Linked DNA regions of Luteolibacter sp. LG18. The protein of the gene in region 1 binds, or shares a complex with, the protein of each later gene. Links are inferred from orthologs where the notes say so. Each region holds a gene or a part of one and is shown on either strand. Other genes may lie near its edges.

The links. Proteins that work in one complex are often made in the same cells at the same time.
Region 2: the proteins of llg_RS22795 (region 1) and trxA are in contact, whole or in part, in an NMR structure (PDB 2IPA), measured with the Bacillus subtilis proteins. The link is inferred for Luteolibacter sp. LG18 from one-to-one orthologs.

The regions. Positions count from the first base shown.
Region 1 is NZ_AP024600.1:5,744,874-5,748,433, forward strand. The notes cover bases 259-3,159. They hold llg_RS22795 (arsenate reductase ArsC), read left to right. Parts: upstream 259-1,439; coding sequence 1,440-1,880; downstream 1,881-3,159. Other genes in these bases: llg_RS22780 (metalloregulator ArsR/SmtB family transcription factor), read left to right, coding at 259-285; llg_RS22785 (DUF6428 family protein), read left to right, coding at 282-758; llg_RS22790 (aquaporin), read left to right, coding at 763-1,425; llg_RS22800 (DUF58 domain-containing protein), read right to left, coding at 2,084-3,159. Outside these bases: more of llg_RS22780, read left to right, coding at 1-258; more of llg_RS22800, read right to left, coding at 3,160-3,388; llg_RS22805 (MoxR family ATPase), read right to left, coding at 3,470-3,560. UniProt on the Bacillus subtilis protein: Catalyzes the reduction of arsenate [As(V)] to arsenite [As(III)]. In vitro, can dephosphorylate para-nitrophenyl phosphate (pNPP).
Region 2 is NZ_AP024600.1:2,040,720-2,043,817, forward strand. What follows is about bases 330-3,098. They hold trxA (thioredoxin), read left to right. Parts: upstream 330-1,438; coding sequence 1,439-1,759; downstream 1,760-3,098. Other genes in these bases: llg_RS08530 (S8 family serine peptidase), read left to right, coding at 330-462; llg_RS08535 (hypothetical protein), read left to right, coding at 567-1,241; llg_RS08545 (VOC family protein), read left to right, coding at 2,087-2,452; llg_RS08550 (NTF2 fold immunity protein), read right to left, coding at 2,948-3,098. Also shown: more of llg_RS08530, read left to right, coding at 1-329. UniProt on the Bacillus subtilis protein: Participates in various redox reactions through the reversible oxidation of its active center dithiol to a disulfide and catalyzes dithiol-disulfide exchange reactions.

The DNA.
Region 1 (3,560 bases):
CTGGTGATGCCCCAGTCCTCCGTCTCCAGCCACGTGCAGATCCTGCGCAAGGCCGGGATGTTCGAAAGCGAACGCTGCGGGAAGTGGACCTACTTCCGGATCGAACCCCGGACCCGGGCACTGCTGGGCGATATCGCGAGGCACTTCCCCACCACTCCCGGTCCGCGATTGGAAGCGGATGCGGCACGCGCCGCCGCGCGCCTCGAAGTGCGGGCACAAAGCTGCTGCCGGGGACCCAAGGCTCTTCTCGGAAAAAGCTCCACCACCGACTGCTGCCAGCCATGACCCTCTCCGAACTCAAGGACCTGCTCGCCCATCATGGAGAGCGCCTCTTCCGGATCACCTTGCCAGGAGGGAAAGCGGTGCCGCTTTCGTTCCACGTCACCGAGGTGGGAAGGCTGCACAAGACCTTCCTCGATTGCGGGGGCAAACGCCGCGAATCGATCACCTGCCAGCTCCAGGTGTGGGTGGGGCCCGACTACGACCACCGGATCGAAACCGGAAAAATGGCCGCCATCCTGAACAAGGCCCGGGAGATCGTCCCCGATGGCTCGGTCCCGGTGGAGATCGAATACGAGGACCAGGTCATTTCCCAATACACCATCGCCCGCCACGAGTTGACCGGGGAAGCCGTGATCCTCCACTTGGAACACAAGCACACCGAGTGCCTCGCCCCTGAATTGTGCGGCCTGCCCGCCCTCGAACGCCTGCCGGCGATCGGAGGAAAACCCCATTGCGGTCCACGTGGCTGCTGCTGATCCCATGAAACGCCTGCTCGCCGAATTCCTCGGCACCTTCATCCTGCTCTTCGCAGGGACCGGGGCCATCGTGATCAACCAAGCCTCGGGAGGTGCCATCGGTCACCCGGGCATTGCCCTGGTGTTCGGCCTCGTGGTGCTGGCGATGATCCACACCTTCGGCGACGTCAGCGGGGCCCACTTGAATCCGGCGGTGTCGCTGGGATTTGCGGTGGCGGGGCGGTTTCCCTGGCGGGATCTCCCGGGTTACGTGGCAGCCCAGTTCGCCGGGGCTTTCGCCGCCAGCGGCCTGCTGAAGCTCTTGTTTCCGGCTTCTGCCACACTGGGCGCCACCCTGCCCGCGGGAAGCGGGACACAGAGCTTCATCCTCGAAATCGTCCTGACCGCCATCCTGATGCTGGTGATCCTCAGCGTTTCCACGGGCGCGAAGGAAAAAGGCATCACGGCGGGCATCGCCATCGGCTCGGTGATCGCGCTGGAAGCGATGTTCGCCGGACCGATCTGCGGGGCATCGATGAACCCCGCCCGGTCGCTGGCCCCGGCGCTGGTCAGCGGACATTTCGAACATCTCTGGCTCTATCCGGTGGCGACCGTCCTCGGCGCGTTGATCGCCATCCCTCTCTGCATCGGCGTCCGCGAGCCGGGTTGCTGCGGCGGCAAATGCTGAATCCTTTCCCACTCATGACCACCCCTCCCACCATCCTCGTCCTCTGCACCGGCAACAGTTGCCGTTCCCACCTCGCCGAAGGCATCCTGCGTCGCGCGCTGGGCGACCGCTACCGTGTGGCCAGCGCGGGCTCCAAGCCCGCCGGCTACGTGCATCCGCTGGCGATCCGCGCGCTGGACGAAATCGGCATCGATATCTCCGGCCACCGCTCGAAGCACCTCGAGGAATTCCTCCACGAGCCCATTGAAACCGTGATCACGGTGTGCGGGAATGCCGACCAAGCCTGTCCGATGTTCCCCGGGCAGGCAAACCGCCACCACTTCCCCTTCGACGATCCGGCCCACGCAACGGGCACCGAGGACGAGCAAATGGCGGTATTCCGACGGGTGCGGGATGAGATCCGCGCGGTCTTCGGCGCCTACGCTGCCGGACGGTTGGATGAAGGGAAAATTTGATATCTTTCCACCTCGAACCCACAACTTCCCGCGATTCCCTTCAACCTTGAAGGGGATGACCGCGGGCACCAGATCCCTTGCTTCCGATGCCCGCGGGCCCTTTGGGGGGCAGTGCTATCCCTTACGAGGAAGAGATTCTCATGATTCGGGCCTGATCACAACTCCGTGATCGCGTACAAACCGATGTCCGATTTTGTCACCGTTTACAAACGGGCCGCCGCCTTGATGTCGAGGTAGCGGTTCGCCAGGGAAATGGCGAGCTCTTGGGCGGTGGTGTCAAGAGTGAGAATCCCGCGCGCGCCCAACTCGGCGAGAACCTCGCGGCGCTCCGCCAGATAGCGGTCGGCCGCCGCGAAGCGCAGCGCATCTCCAAAGGAAGCCACGGGCAGCTCCTTGGCCTCGTCCACCGTGCGTTCGCGCAGGCTGGCGAGCAGGACAAGATGTCTGGACGAAAGCACCTGAAGGGCCGGGACCAGCTCCTTGCCATCCTCACCGCGGAGGTTGGTGAGCACCACCACCAGCGAACGACGCCGCTGGTGGGTCATCAGGGCCTCCACCGCGCCGGCGAAATCGCTGGGCTCGGGGGTGGTCTGGTAATCGTAGAGGTGGTTCAGCAGCACCGGCATGGCATGCAGCCCCTTGAGCGGCGGCAGCCAGCGCTGGGTGCCACCGAAGGACTGGACGCCGACATGATCGCCCTGACGAAGCGCCACGTGCGCCACCAGCAGCATGGCATTCAGGCAGTGATCGAACTGCGGGAGATCGCCATCCATGGCGCGCATGCGGCGGCCGGTATCCACGAGGAAGACCACGGATTGGTTACGCTGCTCCTGATAGGCCCGGCTGATGAGTGCCTGTTTCCGCGAGGTCGCCTTCCAATCGACCTGGGCGAGGGAATCGCCCTCGCGGTAGTCGCGGAGCTGTTGAAATTCACGGCTCGATCCAGGGCGCGAGCGGCGGACGATGCCCATCGGGTTCTCGCGGTTCTGCATGCCGAGCAGCGCCAACCGGACCACGGGTTCGTAGTTCGGATAGACCCTCACCGGCTCGGCGTCACCCACCCGATGGAGGCGCTTCCAGTAGCCCCAATCGGAGCGGACCAGCATCTGGATCGGGCCGAAAACCACCTCGCCACGCACCCCGACGGTCACGGGATGGAGGACCCGCATCTCCCGCCCCCCGGGCACCACTCCAGCCCACGGCATGGTGGGAGCCATGGCGGAGGTCGGGATGCCATCGAAGATCTCCAGATGCTGTTCCTTCCGGAGCGAATTCCGGAGGGTCAGTCTCACCTCCCCCGGCTCCCCCAACGCGAAGCGGCCCGGCAACCGCCTGGCGATCTCCACGGGCGGACGCGACCGGAGACGCAGGGCATCCACGAGCAGCACCAGCGCGATCACCCCGCCGATCGAAGCCCACGGCCACGCGACCACGGGAAACCACGACACCAGCAGTCCGGTGAGCCCCCAGACGAAGATGAGCCAGGTGGTGGTGGAAGTGGGACGCATTCGAAGAAAGCACTAAGCTCGAAATCCAAAATCCTAAACGGAAGAGGAAGATGCGGAAACGGAGACGAGGGAGAGGATGATTCAGGAACGCGGGGCGGGAACGGCGTCGATGATGCCGCGCAGGACCTCGTCAACTTCCTGGCCGCTGATCGCGACTTCCGGAGTGAGCTGG
Region 2 (3,098 bases), 3.7 Mb from region 1 along the record:
CAGCTCGCGAAGCTCTTCACCGAAGGTTGGCGCATCACCACCTTCGGCGGCTGGAAAAACCAGTGGGTTTTCGCCCTCGGCGACCAGACCGGTTACGGCCCCCAGCGCTACACCCTGCCCACGCCCCTCAATGACAGCCGTCGCGATTGGATCCAGAAACGCCGGGCGGAGGGCATGATGATCACCGCCGTGGCGGGGGACGATACCCCGGAGGACGCCGAGGATGGCTGGTTGTTCGTGGCCACCGCGAATTCCGGCTACACCGATCAGGTGATGGAGGGCCCGGGACCGTGGCCGGGCCTGTGGATCGCCGGGAAACTGCGGGAGGGCTACCGCGTGACCTCGATCGCCGGTGGGCCGGGGCGCTCGCTGGTGATCATGTCGAAGGGCGCGAAACTGGGCGAACAGGTGCTTTCCGACGGCTCCTCCTACCCGGCGGACTGGATCCAGGAGCGCTGGTGACCCGGCAGTGGTCCGTTTCCGGTGAAAAACCCGGTGATGGGGGTTTGACAGCTCCGCGCTGGTTCGTCTTAGTAGCTTTCTCAAATCCCAAAACCCGCGTCTGAATGAGCGAGAATGAAAACCAACCGCCGGCTCCGTCGAAGCAGACGTCGAGCGTTCCTCTGAAGAAGGAAACCGTCCGCGTGACCCTCAAGGCGGCCGATGCTCCTCCTGCCGCCACCCTTCCGGGCGGCGCTCCGGTGGTCCGTCCGCCCTCGCCGACCGCTCCGCCGGTGCCCAGTGGCCTCGGTGGCGGCCCGCGTCCGCCGGCTCCGGCCCCGACCATTCCGCTCCGCCCCGCCGGTGCTCCCACCGTGCCGGGTGCCCCGACCGCCCCGGGCGGTGCCCCGCGCCCGCCGGGCCCGGCTCCGACCATCCCTCTCCGTCCTGCTGGCGCGCCGACCCTGCCGCCCGCCGCCGGTGGTGCTTCCGCCGCTCCCGCTCCGGGACCGACCGTCGCCCTGCCGAAGGCCACCGTGCAGCTCCAGGCTCCGACCCAGCCGCTCGGCACCGCCGCCCGCCCGTCCTTCAGCCAGGCCGCCACGCTGCAGGCCGATGACGAAGAGGATTCCGCCGGTGGCGAAGGCATCGCCAACGCGCTCTCCGTGGTCGGCTTCATCGCCGCCCTCGCCGTGCTCGCGTTCCAACTGATGATCGCCAACACCTGGATCAGCGCCGAAGACAATCCGGAAGCCGGCTCGTGGGGCCAGCTCTTCTCGTCCTCCGCTGCCGCCGAGTAACCTCTAGTTTCCAAAAACCATGTTCCTTCCCATTCTCAACCTGATCCTCGCCGGCGTCGTCGCGTTCCTCGCCTACTCCGCCGGGGCTCTCCCGCTGGGCTGATCTCCGGATCTCCCGCCGTTTGTTTTCCAAGGGCTGTCCTGCCATCCGCAGGGCGGCCCTTGACGTTTCGGCCCCCTGCATCCAAGTTCCGCGCATGGCACTCCAACTTACCGAAGCCAATTTCCAATCCGAAGTCATCGATTCCGACCAGCCCGTGCTCGTCGATTTCTGGGCCGAATGGTGCGGCCCGTGCAAAATGATCGGTCCGGTGATCGATCAGGTCTCGGCTGAACTGGAAGGCCAGGCCAAGGTCGCCAAGGTCAACGTCGACGACGCCCGCGAGCTCGCTGTGAAGTACGGCGTCCGCTCCATCCCGCTGCTCCTGTTCTTCAAGAACGGCGAGGTGAAGGACCAGATCGTCGGCGCCAACGTCACCAAGGACCAGCTCAAGTCGAAGCTGCTCGCGCTTGCCTGATCCGCCTGCCAGATCCGATTTTCCCAAACCGGCCTTCCTTCACGGGAAGGCCGGTTTTGTTTTTGGAGGAGTTGAGGCTTTAGCCGAGGAAGGTCTTCCGGGGGGGCGGAGTCTCCAGAGATTTTAGCCGCAAAGAGGCGCAAAAATCGCAAAAGGAAGAGCTCCTTGTCGCTGAAACGATCTCTTCCTCTTCCTGAAAACTGAACACTGCAAACCAGCAAACTCTTCAGGCCTCCGCCCCCCGGAAGACCTTTCTCGGCTAAAGCCTCAACTCCTTCCGCAACGGAGCTTTGAGGGTGCCCGCGGATCTGTTAGTTAGGAACCACCATGAACAGCCCATCCACGGTGAAACCCCAGGCGGTCAAGATGGTGCTCATGGCCGCCGACATGGAGCGGGCGGTCGCGTTCTACCGCGATGTGATGGGTTTCGAGGAGAGCTTCATCACTCCGCACTGGTCGGAGCTTCGTTTCGGGGACGCGGTTCTCGGACTCCATGGCGGCGGCGATGGCTCGCGCGTTCCGACCGGGCTCTCGATCCAATACGCGGACGTGGCCCAGGCCTACGCGGACGCGCTCGCCGCGGGAGCCACGGCCATCCAGGCACCGGAGCAACGCGGGGGTGAACCGATCATCCTCGCCACTGTGGTGGATCCCGAGGGCAACATCATCATGCTCACCCAGTACGTGGGATGAGCTTCTCCCGGGACCAGAACCTGGAGAACAAAGGATGCCCGGAATGCGGCTCCACCCTTGAGTGCATTCGCCAAGGTGGGTCGCTGGTCCATCGTTGCCATTCAGCCTCCTGTGGCTGGGGGGCCGTCACCTCGTATCTCCCGCCGATTCTACGGGATGGTGGCCGATACATCCTCCGCGTGCCAGCGACCTGTGACCTTTCTCCCTCCCAATGGATCGTTCTCAACCGCAAGTTCACAGGCAGCATCGTGGAATTGCGCCGCCTTGTCGCCGAGGCCGGCCTTCGGGTGGTCGAAGGGTCGGCGCTTGAGATCTGGAACGAAAGCGGGAGCCTGAGAAAGGCTTCCATTCCTATGGAGATCGAGCCGCCCTATCCATTCGACTTCGATCGACCTGAGATGGCTTTTGGGCCTCCGGATGGACCGGTGGATGGGCCTAGCTGAATACTTGCTCCGGGACGTTGCCCCCGCCACATCGCCACGGTGCCCTGTCGGCTTACTTCCTGTGTGACAAGCTCCACACCCGGCCATCCGATTCGCCGATGATGGCTTTGGCCGAGGGCCTGCCGTCGGAGGGCGGAGTGCTGGTGACCAGCCAAACCCCTTCGTCGTGTACCGCCTTGTAAGGCTTTTCGTGGGCAATGGTC